Regions from separate parts of the Cobetia sp. 4B genome, predicted to be linked through region 2. Evidence: riboswitches for the same ligand, from Rfam matches in the RefSeq annotation. Region 2 holds a riboswitch; the other holds the start of a gene.
The links. Region 2 has a riboswitch for thiamine pyrophosphate ahead of tenA (thiaminase II). Riboswitches for the same ligand answer to the same signal wherever they lie in the genome.

Region 1: linked by a shared signal. The riboswitch ahead of H2O77_RS06245 (ABC transporter ATP-binding protein) and the one ahead of tenA (thiaminase II) in region 2 are both predicted to bind thiamine pyrophosphate.

What each region holds. Positions count from the first base shown of each region.
Region 1 covers NZ_CP059843.1:1,454,325-1,464,779, forward strand. Annotated here, with positions in the region: gene H2O77_RS06235 (ABC transporter substrate-binding protein) at 1-673, opposite strand, end outside; gene H2O77_RS06240 (ABC transporter permease) at 820-1,587, opposite strand; gene H2O77_RS06245 (ABC transporter ATP-binding protein) at 1,584-2,336, opposite strand; TPP riboswitch at 2,395-2,508, opposite strand; gene H2O77_RS06250 (hypothetical protein) at 2,694-3,659, shown strand; gene H2O77_RS06255 (potassium/proton antiporter) at 3,797-5,506, shown strand; gene H2O77_RS06260 (GGDEF domain-containing protein) at 5,686-6,810, shown strand; gene H2O77_RS06265 (DEAD/DEAH box helicase) at 6,993-8,204, opposite strand; tRNA gene H2O77_RS06270 (tRNA-Ser) at 8,427-8,517, opposite strand; tRNA gene H2O77_RS06275 (tRNA-Ser) at 8,737-8,827, opposite strand; gene H2O77_RS06280 (Bax inhibitor-1/YccA family protein) at 9,082-9,750, shown strand; gene tusD (sulfurtransferase complex subunit TusD) at 9,878-10,267, shown strand; gene tusC (sulfurtransferase complex subunit TusC) at 10,320-10,455, shown strand, end outside.
Region 2 covers NZ_CP059843.1:3,257,046-3,267,500, reverse strand. Annotated here, with positions in the region: gene thiC (phosphomethylpyrimidine synthase ThiC) at 1-475, opposite strand, end outside; TPP riboswitch at 602-742, opposite strand; gene tenA (thiaminase II) at 902-1,561, opposite strand; TPP riboswitch at 1,708-1,834, opposite strand; gene H2O77_RS13510 (TIGR04282 family arsenosugar biosynthesis glycosyltransferase) at 1,988-2,662, opposite strand; gene H2O77_RS13505 (TIGR04283 family arsenosugar biosynthesis glycosyltransferase) at 2,706-3,416, opposite strand; gene H2O77_RS13500 (sugar dehydrogenase) at 3,972-5,333, opposite strand; gene H2O77_RS13495 (lysophospholipid acyltransferase family protein) at 5,404-6,438, opposite strand; gene H2O77_RS13490 (class I SAM-dependent methyltransferase) at 6,770-7,504, shown strand; gene H2O77_RS13485 (MFS transporter) at 7,728-9,200, shown strand; gene H2O77_RS13480 (2OG-Fe(II) oxygenase) at 9,257-9,922, opposite strand; gene H2O77_RS13475 (CoA pyrophosphatase) at 10,126-10,455, opposite strand, start outside.

The sequences.
Region 1 (10,455 bases), 1.8 Mb from region 2:
GCGGCGTGGCGACCAGGGTGCCGATACGCACCAGTGGCAGACCCTGATCGATCTGCAGGTGCAGCTGCGGCTGATAGCTGATGGCGATGTCGACGCGCTCGGCGGCGGCCAGCTTGGGCGGCACGCTCGGGTCGGCGGGAGCGATCAGCTCGACATCAAGGCCGTGCTTCTTGAACAGGCCCAGCTCCTGCGCCAGCACCAGCGGGGCGTGGCCGGGGTTGGTGTACCAGTCGAGCATGACCTTGAACTGCGTCAGCGGCTTCTCGGCGGTGGCAGCGTCCTTGGTAGCGTCATTGGCGGCGCCCTTTGAGTCAGCATCAGCGCTCTGTTCGTCGCTGGCGGCTGGCGGGGCATCCGCGGCCGGTTCAGCACCGTTCTTCGCCTGTTCGGCGGCGCCGGCGGTCGCTTCCACGGCTTCCTGGCTTGCCACCGGCGCGGAGGCGGCCGAGTCGCCGTTCACTCCGACCTCGGCCTGCTGAGCGACGATTTCCGGCGCTGACTGGGTGCTGGTGGCGGCTTCTGCCTCGGCGGCGTGGGCCGACATGGCGGTGGCTGGCAGGCTGCTCAGGCACAGCGTGGTCAGCAGGGTGGCGAAGGCGGTGGACAGCAGCGAGGCACGTGGTGAACGTGTCGGCTGCGCTTTGCGCCGTGGCGCCGATGACGAAAGAGACATGGCGGAGTTCCTTGTGATCACAGGGTAGTGGTGCTGCCGTTCGTGGGCGGCAGTCGTCAGGCTCATGCAATTTGTGTCGAGCGTCGTTGCGTCTTTCGGTTACGCGATCTTGCGGTCTTGCGGTAGTTACTCGAAGCCCCGGCGTGTCAGCTCAGGCGTGTCAGCCGGTCGCGGTGCCAGGGCATCAGGGCGCGCAGCAGCGCATCCAGCGAGAAATAGAGCAGCAGGGAGAAGGCGACCAGCACCAGCAGGGCGGCGAACATCAGGTCGATTTCCATGCGCGCGTTGGCGTTGAGCATCAGATAGCCCAGCCCCTGACTGGCACCGGCCCATTCCCCGATGACGGCGCCGATGGGGGCGGCGGTCGCGGCCATGCGTATGCCGGAGGCCAGTGCCGGCAGCGCGGCGGGCAGCTGGATGTGGATCAGTCGGCGCCATGGGCTGGCACCCAGGGTATGGGCAAGATCCAGCCAGCCCTGCTGGGTCTGACGCAGGCCGTCGTAGCCGGTGGAGGCGACCGGGAAATAGATGATCAGCGTCGCCATCACCACCTTGGACAGCATGTCATAGCCGAGCCACAGCACCAGCAGCGGCGCGATCGCGAATAGCGGTATCACCTGACTGATCAGCAGCATCGGCAGCAGCGTGCGGCGCAGGCGGGGAATGAAGGCCAGCGCCAGCGCGGTGGCAAGGCCGAGCAGAATGCCCAGCACCAGCCCGGCCAGTATCTCGCTGATGGTGACGCCAGCGTGATGGGCCAGCAGCGGCGCCTTCTCGATCAGCACCTCGAGCACGGCCTGCGGCGTGGGCAGAATGTAGGGCGGTACGGCGGTAACGGCAATGATCAGCTGCCAAAGCCCCAGCAGGAGCAGCGCGCTGATGACGAGGTGACGCATGGCGTGCAGACGTTTCATGCGGCCTCCTCGCTATCACGCAGGCGGGCGATCAGTTGTGCCTGCGCCGCTGGCAGGGCCGGGTCATCCAGCGGCACCGGGCGTGCGGCGCCAAGCCCCGGCAGGCGTTCCAGCTCGGCGCCGTGGCCCGGGAGGCTCGAGGGGCGCAGCACCAGCAGTTGATCGGCGAGGCGCAATGCCTCCAGCGGGTCATGGGTCACCATTAGGACGGTGCGGCCCTTGAGCAGGCGGCTGGCCAGATCATGCAGCTCCAGACGGGTAATGGCATCCACCGCCGAGAACGGCTCGTCCATCATCACGACCGGCGCCTGCTGGTAGAGCGTGCGGGCGAGGGCGACGCGCTGGCGCTGACCGCCGGAGAGGGCGTCCGGCCAGGCCTGCTCACGGCCCTCAAGCCCGACCGCGGCCAGCAGCTCATGGGCAAGCTTGCGATTGCGCGGCCGTCGGCGCAGGTCATCGCCCAGCCACAGGTTGTCGATGACGCGCCGCCACGGCAGCAGCAGGTCCTGCTGCGCCATCCAGGCCACGCGGTCGGTCAGCGGCTGACCGTCATCGGTGGCGAGGTCGAGCTGGTGGAGATCTGACATTTCCAGGCCGGCCAGCAGGCGCAGCAGCGAACTCTTGCCGCAGCCGGAGCGTCCCAGCAGTGCCGTCCAGCTACCGGCTTCCAGACGCGCGGAGATATCGCGGAACAGCGTGTGGCCGGCGTAATCGATTCGTGCGTTGTTGAGGGTGAGTCCCAGCGACACAGGCAATTCCGTGGTCAGGCGGCGTGCCGGCAGGAGGAAGCAGGTGACGCGCCGTGCAGGGCACGCGTCGGGGATTCCCTCCGCCGGTATCAACCGGATCAGGTTCCAGGGGTTGTCGCGCGACGTATCGCTGCGGCTCTCAGCCCATCCTCGGGCACCCCCATCCAGGTCGACAGTGTAACGTCACTCTCTTGCCGGTGTCTTGTCCGACGCGGGTCAGGGGCGGGGGGCGGGTCCGGTGAGCAGGGCAGAGGTGGGCAGGGCAGAGGTGGCGTGCGAAACGGACTATGCCGATGTGCCACGCCTTGGGTATGCTGAGGTTTACTGTAACAAGACGTGTAGCCCTAGGAGATCATCATGCCCGACACACCGGATCTCTCGACCTGTTCCAGTTATCCCGTTCCCCCACGGCGGCCGAGTACGGCTGAGGCCGTGGGCGAGCCGCGTCCCGTGCCCAGGGGCTGGCCCGAGGAGTCACTGACCCGACGGCTCTCGACCTATCTGGGTCAACCGCTCGAGCCGCTGGCACTCGCCTGGCCGGATAGCGCCAACTGGCTATGGCGCCAGCGTGGCGGCACGCCCGGCCTCATCAAGCTGGCGCGCACCGGCCCAGACCATGACCCCTTCTGGCGCGCCATGCGCGGGGTCTTCGGTGCCGATCGCTGGGCGACGCCGGAGGGCCTGACGCGACTGGCGGGCGCCTTGCCCGCGCGCCTGCCGATTCCGCCACTGCCCCTGACCTTTCTGGGGCGCCTCGATGGCGCGCCCATCTGGCATCTGCCGTGGTCCAGCGGGCAGCCGAGTGATCTCAGCATTACCTTCTGTGAGCTGCTCGGCGACCAGCTCGGTCGCCTGCATCAGGACACGGTGTCGGGCTTCGGCCAGCCGCTGGCGCAGCCGATGCCGCTGTTGCACTGGAATACCCGCGTCACGCGCTTTCTCGCCCATCACCCGCGTCGCGCGGAGCTTGGCACGCTGCTCAAGCGCACCTTCCCGGCACCGACTCGCGCGGTGTGGTGTCTGCCGGACATGCGCGCCGATCAATATCTGTGCGCCGCCACTGGCTGGGTATGGAGCGATTGGGAGGCGCTGGTGTGGGCCCCGATCGAGTTCGACTGGGCGCTGGTGGAGTTGCTGCTGGAAACGCCGGAGCAGCGTCAGGCCTTCATGAAGGGCTATTCGCGCCATGGGCGCATGATCGATCTCGATGGCCAGCGTGAGCTGTGTCGTGCGCTGTTGTGGGCGATGGAGGCCTTCGGTCCGCGGTCTTATGCTGAGCTTGCGGCAGCCCCTGCCTGGGTCTCGCCGCGCAGCCTGGCGTGAAATCCGCGTGCTGCACGCTGCAAGTACATGAAAGGTGTGAAATTTCTCTGCAGCCCCATCGCTGACATGGAATACTGTGGGTGAGTCGTCGTGGACGTCACTCGAGATCTGATGTAGGGCTTGGCGGGGGAGCACTCGTGGTAGAGAACCTGAATTATTATTTCTTGCTGGCAGGCACGCTGATCGCCTTGAGCGTGTTGGCCAGCCGCGTCTCGGCGCGTCTTGGCATGCCGCTGCTACTGCTGTTCCTCGGCCTTGGCATGCTGGCGGGTGAAGATGGCGTGCTGGGTATCCAGTTCGATGACGCCTCGTCCGCTTACATGATCGGTAATCTGGCGCTGGCGCTCATCCTGCTCGATGGCGGCCTGCGCACGCGGCTGTCCACGTTTCGTGCCGGCCTGAAACCGGCACTGGTGCTGGCCACCGTCGGGGTCTTCATGACCAGCGGCCTGGTGGGCCTTCTGGCCATGTGGCTGTTTGATCTCACCCTGATCGAAGGCCTGCTGGTCGGGGCCATCGTCGGCTCCACCGATGCCGCGGCGGTCTTCTCGCTGCTGGGCGGTCAGGGCGTTCACCTCAATGAGCGTGTCGGTGCGACGCTGGAAATCGAGTCCGGCACCAACGACCCGATGGCGATCTTCCTGACCATCACGCTGGCCGAGATTCTGACCGGTCAGCTCTCCGGCGTCGCGTCGGGCATCATGAGCTTCCTGCTGCAGTTCGGTGTCGGCGCCGCCATGGGGATCGCCGGCGGCTGGCTGATCGCCCGTCTGATGCGCTATCTGGACCTCGCGCCCGGCCTCTATTCGCTGCTGGCGCTGGCGCTGGGCCTGAGCCTCTTCGCCACCACCAACGAGATGGGTGGCAGCGGTTTCCTTGCCATCTATCTGTGTGGCCTGATGATCGGCAATCACCCCGGGCGGCATCTGGAGCACATCCTGCCGGTGCATGATGGTATGGCGCATCTCTCGCAGATCGTGCTGTTCCTGATGCTGGGCCTTTTGGTCTCGCCCTCGACCATGCTGCAGTTCGCGCTGCCGGCCGCCATCCTCAGCGTGGCGCTGATTCTGGTGGTGCGCCCGCTGGCGGTCATCCTGTGTCTCAAGCCGTTCTTCCGCTTCCGCTGGCGCGAGCTGTGGTTCATCAGCTGGGTCGGGCTGCGAGGGGCGGTGCCGATCGTGCTGGCGATCTTCCCGGTGATCACCGGGGTCGAGAATGCCGGTCTCTACTTCAATGTCGCCTTCTTCGTGGTCATCATCTCGCTGCTGGTGCAGGGCTCGTCGCTGGCGCCGATGGCGCGCAAGCTGCGGGTGGTGGTGCCGCCGGGCGCACAGCCCAGTCGCCGCAACCTGCTCGGCATCATGCCGGTCAATGACTACGAGATGCTGGTCTATCGCGTCGACAACACGGCGCTGGAAGGCGTGGCGCTGCGCATGCTGCGCTTCCCGTCGGGGGCCAAGGTCGGGGCGCTGTTCCGCAACAAGGTGTTGATCCACCCTAAGGGCAGCACCTGCCTGCATCAGCAGGATGTGCTGTGCGTGGTGGGGCGCTCGTGTGATGTGCCGAGTCTCAACCGCATGTTCAACGGCGAGAGTCTGCAGCACGAGCAACGCGCCTTCTTCGGGACCTTCACGCTGGAAGGCGATGCCAACATGCAGGATATCGCCGATGTCTACGGCTTGACGCTCTCCCAGGGCGAGCACCACCTGACCATCGCCGAATTCATCACCCGGCGAGTCGGCGGGGTGCCGGTGGTCGGCGACGATGTCGACTGGCATGGTATCCACTGGGTGGTGAACGAGGTGGAAGGCAATCGCATCACCAAGGTCGGCCTGCGACTGCACTGAGCCTGAATCTGTGTCAGGGCCTGCGCCTGCGCTTCACACACTACGACGCCCCCATTGCACTGCGTGTAATGGGGGCGTCGTGTTTGGACTCATCAATATCGTATTCTGTTGATGTCAGGCCAATTTGTCCGTGACAGCGCCTGGCCACCGATTGTGGCCAGCGACAAGGAGGTGACTACATGGCCAGCCCACATCCTCATCTCGCGGGCTTTCTGCGACGATTCGAGCAATTCCCGCCCGGACTCACGGCGGATGAGAAGACCTTTCATGCCACCTTCAACGTGGTCTACGTGCTGGCGGTCAGCTGCCATCTGCTCTACGCCATCCTGCTGTTGTGGCTGGGCGAGATGGGCATTCTGGCGCTGAATCTGGCGATGCTGATCGTCGATCTGGTCTGTCTGCAGCTGCACCGTGCTCGCCGTGAAGCCCTGGCGGCCACGCTGATGGCGCTGGGCACCTGCGCGCAGATCAGCTTCTCGCTGCGCTATTTCGGCTCGGAGGCCGGGTTCGACTACTTCTACTTCGGCGCCTTGCTGTGCATCTACTCGATCCGCATGTCGTTCATGCGGCGCGTTCTGCTGTGTGCCGCCTGCCTGAGCATGCCGCTGCTGGCCTATATCATCCTGATGCTGGAAGGGCCGACCAATCCGCTGCCCGCCGGCTGGATGCTGGCATTTCGCATCATCAATCTGGGGGTCTTGACCATCTTCTTCACGCTGGTGCTGGTGCAGATGGGCTGGTCGGTGGAGCGCCTGCAGCAGCGTTTCGAGACGGGAGGGCGCTTCGATGAGCTGACCGGCGCCCTGAGTCGCGCCGAGCTGGTCGACAGCGGGCGTGGCATGTTGATCAACAACGGGGCGCTGAGCGTGATGATGGTGGATGTCGACCATCTGGCGCTGATCAACGAGACCTGGGGCCGCCAGGCCGGTGATCAGGTGCTCAAGGAGCTGGTGCGGCGCATGCGCAGCATCCTGCGCGGGGAGGACCTGGTCGGGCGCTATGGCGGCGAGGAGTTCGTGCTGCTGTGCCCGGGGCTGCATGGCGAGCGCGTCGATCAGGTGGCAGAGCGCCTGTGCAAGGGCGCCTCGGCGTTGCCGTTCGTCATCAATGACGGCCTCAACAGTCTGGATGTCAATCTGTCGATCGGTGTCGCTCAGCGCCAGTCCGGCGACAAGGATCTGGAAGGCCTGATCGCCAAGGCCGACGTCAATCTGTTCCGCGCCAAGCAGGACGGCGGCAATGGCTTCGTCAGTGACACCCAGCTGGGCCCCGTGGGTGGGCCGGGCATCGCCGCCATCAATTGAGCGTAATTCACTGCGCGCAGAGTTTTGTGCACAGAGGTTTGCGCATAGAGATTTGCGAACAAAGCTAGGTATACAACCCAGCACGCCCCCGGAGAATGTCGTTCATGTCTCCGGGGGCGTGCGTGTGTCAGGGCGTTATCAGGTCTACGCGAGGGGCGTCATCAGGCTTGCCCTGAGAGGTGTCAGCGGCGGCTGGGCTGGCGACGACGGCTCTTGCTTGCGGACTTGGGGGCGTAGTCGCTGTTCGAGGCCGGCACCGCGAGCTTGGGCGCAAAGCCTTCCACGACTTCGCGCGTCACGAAATAGCCCAGGTGCTGCTCGATGGCGCACAGGTTGCGGAAGTCATCACGCGAGACCAGCGAGATGGCTTCACCGCTGGCTCCGGCACGGCCGGTACGCCCGATGCGGTGGACATAATCCTCGGCGGCGTCCGGCAGGTCGTAGTTGACCACGCGCTGCAGGTCATCGATGTCGATGCCCCGCGCGGCAACGCCGGTGGCCACGAGATACTTGATGGTGCCGGCCTTGAAGTCGGCCAGCAGCTGCTCGCGCATTGCCTGGCTGCGACCGCTGTGGAAGGACTCGGCGGCGATGTCACGCTTCTCCAGCTGACTCACCAGCTTGGCGGCGCCACGCTTGGTCTCGATGAAGATCAGCGCCTGCTGCCACTGCTTCTCGTGAATCAGATGGCTCAGAAGGGCGGACTTGAACTCCTTGTCGACCGTGATCAGATACTGGCTGATATCCGGCGCGGTGACGTTCTCCGGTGCGACCATGATCTCGACGGCGTCCGTCACTGCGGTCTTGGCGAGCACGCGCACCTGAGCCGAGAGCGTGGCCGAGAACAGCAGGTTCTGGCGCTCTCTGGGCAGCTTCTCGACGATCTTGTTGATGTCGGCGATGAAGCCCATGTCGAGCATGCGGTCCGCTTCGTCGATGACGAGGGTGCGTGTCTCGTCGAGATGGATCGCGCGGCGGGTCAGCATGTCCAGCAGGCGGCCGGGCGTCGCCACCAGGATGTCCACGCCCTCGATCAGACGCTGTTGCTGGGGTTCGATCTCCACGCCGCCATACATCGCCATGGAGCTGACTTCCAGATACCTGGAGTAGTGCTGGATGTTGTCTTCGACCTGGATCGCCAGCTCCCGCGTCGGCGTAAGGATGACGGCATGTACGCGCTTGGCACGCACCTTGGGCGCCTGCTGCAGGGTCTGCAGGATGGGCAGCACGAAGCTTGCCGTCTTGCCGGTACCCGTCTGGGCGGCGGCAATCAGGTTGTCACCGGCCAGCACGACGGGGATCGCCTTCTCCTGGATGGGAGTCGGGGTCTGGTAGCCTTGCTCGGTGACGGCCTTGACGATGGAATCGCTCAAACCAAGGGCAGAAAATGGCATGGTGTCTCGACTTGTCTAAAGGGGGAGGGGCAAGCGCACATTCTGCGGCAAGGAATGTCTGGCGCAGTGATGCTCACTGTAGCCGAAAGTCCGCTGACGGCCCGGCGCATCATTGGCCATCGCTGCTCAGACAGGGTAGCGAAGTGGCGGCGATGGGCGCTGCGCGGCAACAATGAAAAAGCCCCGCCTACCTGAAGTAGACGGGGCTTTCGGAATTCAAGGTGGTGGAGGGACAGGGATTCGAACCCTGGGTAGGCTATTAACCTACGCCGGTTTTCAAGACCGGTGCATTCAACCGCTCTGCCATCCCTCCGACTCACGGAGCGAAATACTACCGAACCTGATGAGAATAGCAAGAGGTGGGCGAAGAAAAATCTTCGGAAAAGCCATCGCGGACAATCACTTGCAGCAGGATGGCGCCGGGGTGAGGCCGCCGGAGCCGCCTGCTGGCACCAGACCATGAATCAGGTCATGTGTCAGGCCACGAAAAAGCCCCGCCTACCTGAGGTAGACGGGGCTTTCGGAATCAGGGTGGTGGAGGGACAGGGATTCGAACCCTGGGTAGGCTATTAACCTACGCCGGTTTTCAAGACCGGTGCATTCAACCGCTCTGCCATCCCTCCGACTCACGGGATGAAATACTACGGATTTTTCAGTCAGGGTCAAGGACTTGGCGTAAATTTCCTTGTCGTTCAGATGCTTGAAAGGTCGCACATGCCACAATGGCCGCGGAGACTGACGATGTCGTTGCCTTGCGCGCGCCGGATGGTTGCCTCAATAGGGCTTTTCATCGTTCTGTCTCTTGATTAGGCAAACCCCTGAGGGCATGCTGGGGTCAAATCGATGAATCCATCGTAGCAACCTGAGGATAGACACCATGGCTAACAGCTCCTGGCAGGTCTCGCAGGATACCGCGAGCCGCTCGCTCAGTACTCACAAGGTACTGCGCAACACTTACATGATGCTGGCAATGACGCTGCTGTTCTCCTCGCTGACCGCTGGCGTGGCGATGAGCATGGGCGTCGGCCGCATGAACATCTTCGTGCTGCTGATCGGTGCCTATGGCCTGATGTTCCTGGTCCACAAGACCGCGAACTCCACCGCCGGCATCTTCGCGACCTTCGCCTTCACCGGCTTCATGGGCTTCACGCTCGGCCCGGTACTGAACGCCTACCTGAGCCTGCCCAACGGCGGCCAGCTGGTGATGACCGCGCTTGGCATGACCGGCATCACCTTCGCCGGCCTGTCCGCGGTGGCACTGGTGACGCGCAAGGACTTCTCGTTCCTGGGCAACTTCCTGTTCGCCGGCGCCATCGTGCTGATTCTGGCGATGCTGGCAGCGATGATCTTCAACATCAGCGGCCTGGCACTGGCTGTCTCCGCCGGCTTCGTGCTGTTCGCCTCCGCGGCGATCCTGTTCGAGACCAGCCAGATCATCCACGGCGGGCAGACCAACTACCTGCTGGCGACGGTGAGCCTGTACGTCTCCATCTACAACATGTTCGTCAGCCTGCTGGCCCTGCTGGGCTTCGCTTCCGACGATTGATCGTCAAGCGAAGGAGCATGAGACCTGCAAACGACCCCGCCTCGGCGGGGTCGTCTGCGTTCGGGTGTCAGGTGGCGTGACTCGCGCTAGAATGGCGCCCATTCATGAGCAGTCACACGAGGTTCGCATGCGTTATGCTCTGGCCGTCTACGGCGGCCCCTACAGCCAGCAGGCCAGCCATTCGGCGCTGCGCTTTGCCGACGCCCTGCTGGCGCGCGGCCATCAGCTGACCACGGTGTTCTTCTATCACGATGGCGTCTACAACGCCGCCAACATGATGGCGCCGCCCCAGGACGAGCCGCATCTGCGCGATCGCTGGCTGTCGCTTGCCGAGAATCACGCCACCCGCCTGCAGGTGTGTGTCGCGGCGGGCCTGAGACGCGGCATGCTCGATGAGCGCGAGGCGGCGCGGCATGGCAAGCAGGGGCATACCCTTGAGGCGCCGTTCGAGCTGACGGGGCTGGGCCAGCTGGTCGAGGCGACGCTGGACAATGACCACCTGATCACCTTTGCATGACGTCATTTCTTGTCGTCACTGATGATGTCACTTATCGAGTGAGGAGCAGACCATGAGCGATGTGATGACGGCGCCCCTGGCAGGCGATGACGCCGGGATAGCCGCCGGTGATCTGCTGGTCATGCTGCGCCATGGCCCGCATGGCAGCAGCTGGCTGCGCGAGGGACTGGAGGCGGCGATGGTCGCGG
Region 2 (10,455 bases):
GCTCGAAGCGCAGGGACGACAGGCGCAGGTCGGCCTGGCGCACGCGGCCATATTCACTGCTCAGCTGATTGAGCTGTTCGGTATCACCGCGCTCCTCGATCCACTGCTCGCGCAGCGGCGCCAGACCCCGGCGGATGTCGATCTCGACCGCCGGATCGGTGTAGGGGCCGGAGGTATCGTAGACGACGATCGGCGGGTTCTCTTCCAGACCGCTGGAGGTCTGGGTCGGCGAGCAGCCGATCTCGCGCATGGGCACGCGGATGTCCGGGCGGGAGCCTTCGATATAGATCTTGCGCGAGCCGCTCAGCGGCGCGATGGCGGCAGCGTCGACCTGTGCTTCGCTGGCGAGATGGCGGCTGCCATCCTTGCGACCGGCACGCGCGCGTGCCTTGGGGGCAGCCTCAGGCTGCGAGGCGAGCGGTGACTCGGCGGCGTTGGTGGCTTGCGGGTCTTGTGTCGTCGGGGCAGTGCTCATGCAGGTCTCCTCAAAGGGCGACGTCACGGCTGACGTCATCATGGGAAGACCGTGCGCAGGGAGAGGATGGTCGTCGCCGACTCCTTGCCAGCAGGTGGCCCGGGAGCGAGGCGGCCGCGCGCAGCGGCTGGCCATCAGCTTGATTCCTACGCCGGTCCTAACCGGTTCAGGTTCCACGGGACCCCTTGCTGGCAAGCTCGCGCGTCAGGGCGGCGAAGCATGCATGCAGGATCTCAGCCGGTTCCACCGGCACCCCGTCAAGCGTGTTCAGATTTCAATGCGAGAGGGTGTTGCCCGAAGCGTCAGGCTTGCCCCGGGGAGCGTTCTCGCATCCAGGCTCTGTTGGCCTGTCAGTCGTGCCATCCATGGGGATGGCGTCATCCCGAGCGGCTCATGGCGAGCGCCGGGACGTCAGTCTGTGATGCCTCAAGCGCGATCGAGGCCCATCTGCCAGAAGTCGATCTCGAGTCGCGTGGCGTCCCGGAAGACATCGACCAGTTCACCCAGTCGGCGCTCCGAGACCTCCGAGAGTCGCGCATCCAGCCATTCACGTTCGGCTTCGACGGCTTCCTTGAAGTCATCGCTTGAGTACATCGCGATCCAGTCCGCGTACGGGTTGTTCTCGATCTCGGTGGTGTCCTGATCGAGCAGCCACTCGGCGATCTCGCCGTAGCCGATCAGGCAGGGCGCGAGCGCCACGTGCAGATCGAGCAGGTCGCCGCGCTGGCCGCAATCGAGCACGTAACGGGTATAGGCCAGGGTGGCGCGGGATTCCGGCAGCTCGCTCAGGTCATCCTCGCTGATGCCCCACTCGCTGCAGTAGCCGATATGTAGATCGAGCTCGGTATTGAGGATGGTGTCCAGACTGGCGGTGGCCTGACGCAGCTCCGCGAGGGTGCGGCTCTTGTAGGCGGCCAGCGCCCAGGCGCGCGCGAAGTGGATCAGGAACAGGTAGTCCTGCTGCAGGTAATGGCGGAAGGACTCCTCCGGCAGACGACCTTCGCCCAGCTGGCGAACGAAGTCGTGCTCGAGATAGTCACGCCATTCCTCGGCGCAGGCACTGGTCAGGTCGTTGAAACTAGGCATGACGCATCCCTCGGTGAGCGTGCTGACGACCCGTGATGGGGCGACAGGTCTCTGGCGCAAGCGTGGCCAGTACCGGAACAGGAGCAGGGGAAAAGCAGGGGAGGTGCCGACAGTCACCTTGAGAAAGTGGTGACGATATCGAGTGGCATCGCTTCGCGCTTGATCCCTACGCCGGTACTAGCCGGATCAGGTTCGGCGGGATCGTCATTCACGCAAGGACATCGCTTGCGCATGACATCTCAGCCGGTCTTACCGGCACCCCGTCAAGCTGTGACATATGAGTCACGATGCAGCGAGTGTAACAGCCCTGCGGCGCAGAAGAAGGGCAGTGTGAGCAAAAATGCATACGACTTTGGGAGGCATGCCGAACGTGTGAAGAGCCTCAAGCGGGTTTGTAGAAAGCCATGAGCGGGTTCATGGACAGCCTCAAGCGGCAAGGTCGGCCATGAGTGCCGGCAGGTGGCGCGACAGTCGCGCAAGGTCACGCGGCTCATCGACATCCCAGCTGGTCGGCAGGCAAGCGGCCGTTCTCCCGGCCCGGGCCAGCAGCTCCAGAGTGTCCCGGCAGACATGGGCATGACTCCAGCGGGGCAGCAGAAAGGCTTGCGGGCAGGGCGCCTTGAGGCCGATCAAGCCATAGCCGCCATCGTCGGTGGGCTGCAGCACCGCGTCGTGAGTGCGCAGTCTGTGGGCTGCCTCGCGCAGCCGCTGGCTGTCCAGCGCCGGCAGGTCGGAGCCCATCAGCAACACCGGCCCCTCGGGCAGGTGTCGGGCCATGGCCCGGGACATTCGCTCACCGAGCTCCCCCTGTGGCTGTGCCTCGAAGGTGAGGTCGGCAGAGGCATCGACAACGCTTCGCAGCCGGGCTTCCAGCGCTGCTCTTAGAGCCGCCTGTTCAGGTGCCTGACTCGTCGACTCGGCAGAGGGCGTCAGCATCACCACGACCTTGCCGAGGCGAGCGGCGCAGGCGTGGTCAACGATATGGCTCAGCATCCGCGCATAGAGTCGAGCTGCGCCCTCGGGGCCGAGTGCGGGGATCAGGCGTGTCTTGCAGTGGCCGGCGATGGGCAGGCGACCGAAGATGATGAGAGTCGGGCGCATCCCTGACGCGGCATCAGCTGTGGGCAAGGTAGGCAACGCCGTATCACGCATGGGGCATGCCGCGCTGCTCACAGGCCTGCGCCGCGGCGCGATAGCCGTAGAGGCGTGCCAGACGTGCAGGGGAGACGCCACACCAGGCCGCCAGCCGCAGCCCCCACATCTTGACGATGGTGCGCCAGACGCCGTGGGTCTCCCAGCGCCGACCGCTGGTGGTAACGCGCGCAGTCAGGTTCATTGGCGGGGTCAGATGCTTGAGCTGGGCACTCAGCCAGACATCTTCCATCAGTGGCATGTCGGCAAAGCCGCCGATGGCCTCGAAGGTCGAGCGCTGCACGAACTGGGTCTGGTCGCCCGTGCTGATGCTGGTCAGCCGCGAGCGCAGATTCATCATGGCGGCGATCATCGGTAACCACGGCGACTCGCCCTTGATGCTGACATCGAAGCGGCCCCAGTCGCTGCGGCGATGTGTCGTGACGGCCTCTTTCAGCAATGCCAGCGCATTGTCGGGCAAGTCGGTATCGGCATGCAGAAACAGCAGCCATTCTCCGCGTGCACGTGCGGCTCCGGCATTCATCTGGCGTGCCCGGCCCGGCTCACTGTTCAGCACGACATCACACAGCGGTCGGGCCAGTGAGGGGGTGCCATCCGTCGAGCCACCATCCACCACGATCACTTCACAGTCCCCGCCCGCGCGCAGGCGACTCAGGGCAATCAGGGTTTGCACGATGCCGGCTGCCTCGTCATGCACCGGCATCACGATGCTCAGCCAGGGAGCGCGCGTCAGGTCCGTGCATGTGCTCGACAGGGAGTCCCGGCTGGCGGGCGTCCGTGATGCTGGGGGTGGCGGCTGGTTCATGGCGGCAGGCTCCGACGATGGCGTATTCGTTGGATCATACGCAGGAGTTCGTAGGCTGGATGCACGGGCGAGAGACGCTCTCTCAACGCGTCATCGTTCATTAAACGCTTGGCGTTGACCCAGTGTCGCTCCATGGCCACACAATGCCTAGCTGGCCATTGGGTGCATGCGAGGGCACAGGACTACATTTCTGTAATTCGAAGGCGGGGCATGCAAGGCAGGTTTTCTGAGTCTGCAGCAGGCAAGCGCGCACTCATTGGCCCTATTTATAGGCACTGTCCATAGGCCCTATTCACAGGCCCTCTGCCAGGCAGCTCCTGGAAAGAGAGCCTGAAGAGAGTGCTTGGAGAAGAGGGCTTGGGGAGAGGGCCCGGACAGAGGGCTTGGAGAGCGCACGTGACCAAGGGCCAGGGCCTCGCTTCTCAAAAGCCCGTTCTGCTGGAGGTCAGGCCATCAATCGAAGGTGAGGCGATAGAGGCCAGCCGCGCCGCTATCCGAGGTGAAGTACAGGCTGCCATCAGGGCCGAACAGGACATCGAGCGGGCGAATCCAGCGCTGACCGCTGCTGCTGTCCTGCAGACCGGTCAGCACTGGCACCAGGCGTGCTTCAGTGTCTGGCGTCGCCAGCTTGAGGCCCAGCAGGCGAGGCTCACGGCGGCTGGCCGGGGCACCCGCGGCGTTGCCGGAGGGCGCCGTGCCCCAGCTGCCGTGGACTGCCACCACGACATCAATGTCAGAAGACAATGGGTGCTCTGGTGGTACCACCGCGATTCCCATCGGTGCACTGCGAGCGGGGATCTCGGCCAGCGGCGCTGCAATCTCGTCACGCTCACGCGGTGAATCGCTCGTGATGCAGTCATCCGCCTGCCAGCGGCCATCGACCCACTGATACCAGGGCATGCCATGGAAGCTGCCTTCGCGGGCAGCAACCACCAGCTCGCGAGGTTGCTCATAGCCCCAGTGGTCGGGCCCGTTGTTGGTGGCCAGCAGACGCGGCTCATCTTCCATGCCCAGCTGCCAGGCGAGGCCTACCGGGTTGCGCAGTCCGCTGGCCCAGGGCTGCCAGTGCGGCGCATCGCCGGATTCCTCAAGGCGCAGCACGCCGCCGCGGCGTTCACTGAAGGAGTAGCCCTGCTCGCTGCCGGCAAGGTATTGATTCGAGCAATTGCCCTGGATGCCCAGCGCCAGATAGAGGCCACCATCCGGCCCGAGACTCAAGGTGCGCGAGTTATGGCCGCCGCCGCCGGGCAGCGCGATCAGCTCACGAAAGTCATCGCGGGTGAGAGATTCGCCGGGTGAATAGTCGGCGACCAGCAAGGCCGCAGTGGTCGCGACGTAGAGCTTGTCGCCGCGCACCACCAGCGAGTGAGGGTAGCCCGACAGTTCGACCAGCGTCTTCACGGCAGAGAGGTTGCCGTCCGGCGTCAGCTGAGCGCGATAGACACGCTCGGCCCGCGAGCCGATCAGCAGCTCGCCAGCATCAGTGAGATGCAGCATGCGTGGACTGTCGAGCGAGGCCAGCCGCTCGAGCGCGGCGCCCTCAGGCAGCTTGAGCGCAGGGGCATCGCTGGGCACTTGCTGAGCGCTCACCAGCGACAGTGAGGAAGCGGCATCTGTCTCTGCCTGGGCTGGCAGAGACAATGCGAGACAGGCCGCCGCGGCGCCTGTGACCAGGCGTGTCGCCACACTTGTTGCCAACCTTGTCGCCAAGCCTGTCACCAGACTTGCCGGCAGGCGTGTCGATACCGCCCGGGATAGTGAGGGGCGACGGGGCGGTGCGCTTGTGAGGTGAGCGGCGTGAGTCTCGATCGGCATCCTTGCCTCCTGTCATTGAGCCATGCGCATTCAGTCTGGGAGCTGATGGCCTGATCCGCCAGTGCTGCCCTCAGCCGCGCTTGCTGGCCTTGCGGCGATGCTTGAAGTAGCGGCGCCAGCCCTTGAGCGAGAAGAAGGAGTAGGTGCGCGCATAGAAGCGGGCTTTCTGCCAGCCCGGTTGTTGCTCCATTTCCTGCGGGCTCTTGCGCCAGCGCTTGTATTCCCACTGATACTGGGCCGGCGCCAAGGCGATCGCCGCTTCCACCGAGGCATTCACCCCGCGTGCCGAGGCGACTTCCTCTTCGCAATAGACACCCTCATCCGCAGCGAGGAAGTGGATGGCGAAGCCATGGCCATCTTCCAGCCGCTGGGCGACACCGGTGACGACGCGCGCATCGGTTCTCGCCACCAGCTTGGGCAGCAGGGTAGCGGTATAGGCGGGGCGGCCATAGAAGTCGGCGAAGACGCCGCTGCCACGGCCCGGCTCCTGATCCGGCAGTATGCCGATCGCTTCGGCGCGCTTGAGTGCCTTGAGCAAGGCAGCGACGCCACGCGAGTTGGTGGGCACCAGGCTCGCGCCCATGCGCTCACGACCATTGCGGATGATCGGATCGAGGCGCTCGAACTTGGGCGGCTCGTACATGGCGGTGAACGGGAAGTGGCTGGAGAGCCAGAAATTGAGCACTTCCCAGTTGCCGAAGTGTGGCGCCAGCACGATGACGCCGCGCCCCTCGGCGCGCGCCTCGTCGAGCAGGTTGCGGCCGTGGACCTCGAGAATCGAATCGCGCACGGCGTCTTCATCGCCCAGCCACACCTTGCCAAGTTCCAGCATGGTGGCGGTGGAATGCGCGAGGCTGTCGCTTGCCAGACGCGCGCGCGCCTGGCTGTCGAGCTGCGGGAAGGCCTGGCCAAGATTCTGGCGCGTGACCCGGCGCTCGCGGGGATTGCACAGCTGCACCACACGCGCCAACGGGCGCGCCAGCCACCAGAGCTGGCGGGTGCTGAGCCCGGACAGTCGTTGCCACAGACAGGCCACGGAGTTGGCCTTGAGAGGAGTCAGGCGCTGTTCCATGGCCTGTTCGAACCGCTTGAGAGTCTTGTCCATCGTCACACGTGAAGTTCCGGTGGTCTGGCGTGAAAGATCGCGCCTGTCTGACGCGAAGGCAGGCGCCGTGACATCGTCATGTGTCGCGGTGCCGCACTCGAATGATGCTCATTGTGCCAGAGGGGGGCGGTGCCTGCAGGCTCCATCGTGGCAGGCGCAAGACACTGGCGCGGGGTATCATTCAGCACTCAGACAGTCGCCACCTTCGATACGTTCACCTGCTGCGGAATTGCCCGTGCCGCCGCGGTGTCGCGCGTGGCGCCGAGTTGTCACCGCCAGCCGTGTGGTGACGTCGACCCTCATCGCCAGTGTCCCTTGCCGCGGAGCCCTGATGTCAGCCCCTGATTCCCCCGTTCCCTATCCGCCTTCAGATACTGTCTGCCCGCTGTGTGAGGCGTCCCAGAGCCAGCATGTACTGCACCTGGTACAGCGGCGCAGGCCATGCCCCGACACCGGTCAGCGCCCGCCCGCCGACGAGCGCGATTACCTGCGCTGCCCGGAATGTCATCTGCTGTATCTGGCGCCGTCCCAGCGCCTGGATGCCAGGGCAGAGCAGGACATCTACGACCAGCACGAGAATGACCCGGCAGACCCGCGCTATCGAAGCTTCCTGGCCAAGCTCTTCACGCCGATGTGCGAGCGGCTCGCGGCCGGTGCCAGCGGGCTCGATTTCGGCTGTGGGCCGGGGCCTGCCCTGGCGCAGATGTTCGAGGAGGCGGGCCATCCGATGGCGCTGCACGACCTCTATTATCATCCGAACCCGGCAGCGCTCACCCGCCAGCATGACTTCATCGTCAGCACCGAGGTGATCGAGCATCTCTACGCGCCGGGCGAGGTCTTCCGCCAGTGGTTGCGCTGCCTCAAGCCCGGCGGCCTGCTGGGGGTGATGACGCAGCCCGCCTCGGATGACCCGGAGGCGCTCAGGCGCTGGCACTACCTGCGTGATCCGACGCATGTGTGCCTGTTCAGCCCGGCGACCTTTGCCTGGCTTGCGCGCACGTACGGACTCGAGCTTGAGCAGGTCGCCAACGACAGCGTCATCTTCCGCGTGCCCCAACCCGCCTGACAAGGGCGTGGGACAGGGCATGGATAGGGCGCGGGGCAAGGCGCAGCGACACGCAAGACGATATTGTCGCCAAATGACGCAAAAAGGCTTGGATTTGGCGTGGACTGTCACTATATTGCCCGCGCCTTGACGTATTCTCGCAGGGCAAATTCCCCCTCCCGACGATATCCGCACCTTGCGGCATTGGCTGATCGCTGACTGGCGGCCGGCCGAGGATCTGGTCATGCCCCGTCATCTGCTGTTGATGTCCCTTGCGCCCCTGCTCGGCCTTGCCTTGCTGGGGATCGGTAACGCCATGCTGACCTCGCTGGTCCCGTTGCGGCTGTCTGCCGCCGGCGTCTCGAGCGAGGCGATCGGCCTGATCAGCTCGGCCTACTATCTGGGCCTCGGGCTCGGCGCGCTGGTCAACGACCGCCTGCTACTGCGCATCGGCCATATCCGCGCCTATGCCGGCTTCGCCTCGCTGGTGGCGGTCGCGGCTCTGGCCATGGGGCTGGGCGACCACCCGGTGGTGTGGTTCCTGCTGCGCATGATGATCGGCTGGTCGCTGGTCGGGGTGTATCTGGTCATCGAAAGCTGGCTGCTGAGCGCCGCCGACCCCGCCGTGCGTGGGCGTCTGCTGGCGCTTTACATGATCGTGCTCTATGGCGCTGGGGTGCTCGGTCAGCTGCTGCTGGGCGTGACCGCCATGCTGAGTCTCGAAGCGGCCTTCATGCTGGTGGCGATGCTGGCGGCGGCCTCGGTATTGCCGCTGGTGCTGCTGCCGCGCGTCTCGCCGCTGATCGAACAGTCCGAACCCCTGAGCCCGTGGCGCCTGATTCGCATCACGCCGACGGGCGTGTTCGGCTGTCTGGCCTCGGGACTGGTGGTGGCGGTCATCTATAGCCTGCTGCCTCTGGCACTGGGCGATGGCGGCACCCTGAGCACCGCGGAGATCGGTCAGCGCATGGCGCTGGTGATTCTCGGCGGCATGCTGCTGCAGTACCCCATCGGCCGCTGGTCTGACAGCCACGATCGCCAGCAGGTGCTGATCATCCTGTCGATCGCCATCGTCGGCTTCGCTGCCTTGCTGATGGGGCCGGCGCGCGAGGGTATCGCCCAGCTGACGGTGCTGTTCCTGCTCGGCGGCGTCGCCTTCACCCTCTATCCGGTGGCGGTCAGCCATGCCGCCGACCGTGCGCCCGCCGGTGCCCTGGTGCGCATGAGCCAGGGCCTGTTGTTGATCAACGCGGTGGGGTCGACCCTGTCACCGCCGGCGGTATCGCTGCCGATGGCCGAGATGGGCGCGATGCCCGGCATGGCGCTGAGTCTGGCGGTGATGGGTGGCGGCATGCTGCTCTTCTTCGTCTGGCGACGTGTGATGCGTCCGGCGCCGCAGCCGTTGGCACCCTTCGAGACCCATGCCCCGCAGACACCGCTGGGCACCGAGCTTGCGGTCGGGCCTGAACTGGTCGAGGCCGCCGAGGAGCACCTGCGTGACGCCGAGGCCGATGACCCGCTGGTCGAGGTCACGCGTGAGCTGGTCGCCGACATGCCGGAGCTGATCACGGATGCCTCGCTGGACAGCCTCGAGGAGATCGAGGTCAAGGAGGAACAGGCGCTGCACGACGAGCAGGCCTTGAATGACGAGCAAGCATTGCACGACGCGCAGCGCCAAGTGCCGCCACGCGATGACACGCCGCTGGCGCGCGACTGAGGGCCGCTGGTGCGGCGCTGTCCAGACCTGTCTGGCCGGGCCTTCCCGCCCGGGAATCAGCGTGCGGGATCGACCAGATTGCCCTGTGAGCTGTTGCGCCGGAACCAGCCGGTGACACTGGCGCGCGCCTGATGCGTCGGCAGCACCTCATGGGGGATCTGCTCGGAGAGAAAGCACACGAAGGTGCCGGCCTCGGGGGTAACGCGCGCGATTTCGCGGCTGTCATCCTCGGGGTCGTAGAGCACGATCTCGCCGCCGCCATCGTGCGGCCAGTCCTCATTGAGATAGAGCACGCTGGAGATCAGGCGATTGCCGCGGCCGCGAAAGCTGTCGAGATGCTTCTTGTAGAAGCTGCCGACCGGATAGTGGGCAAAGTGGGCCTCATACTCGAACAGCCCCAGATAGAGGGCACGGTTGAGCTCATCCTTGAGCACGTTCATCGCTTCCAGATAGGCGCGCTGGGCACGCGAATTGCGGTCCAGCCAGCGAATCGCGTCGCCGCGGATGTCCGGGCGCAGATCATGCTCGCGTCCGCGCCCGATACCCGCCGCCGTCAATTGCTGCCGCGTCTCAAGCTCGGTCAATTCGTCATTGAGCTGACCGATGACCTGGCGCGGCAGGAAGTCGGGGCGCACGCTGTAGCCATGCTCGACCAGTTCATCGATCAGCAGGTTGAGTGCGACAGGGTCCAGCAGTGGGGCGGGTGCAGGTGCAGCGGGCATCAGGCGCTCCGAACGGGAAGTGGCATGGCATCGTGGGCGAGGAGTTATAGTCCAGTGCCATTGTCGGTGCAATATCGTCGGGGCAATGGCAACGGGGCGATGCCATCAGGACGCTGCCATCCGGGCCATGGCGAGCCGCTCGGCGGGAACGCACCTTGTCTGGTGCAGGAGCTCAGTAACTCAGGAGTTCAGGATCTTGAGCTTCAGGGCCGAGGCGGCACGGGGCGCGGCGGCAGATGGCGCAGCGGGGCACCAGGCGGTGGCGCTGCCTTTAAGCTCACGGCATGGCCGAAGCCGATGGCCATCAGTTCGACCAGCATCATCGAGGACAGCCCCCACAGCACCTGGTCGGCCACGCGATAGCTGGGCACGTACCAGGTCTCGTCACCGACGGTGATCACATCGGTATGCTCGCGCTCGTCCTTGAGCAACATGCTCAGCGGCATCTCGAAGATCTGCTCGATCTCGCCGGGGTCTGCGCGCAGCGGCAGGTCGGCGGGAATGCGTCCGACAAAGGGCGTGACGCGCATGCC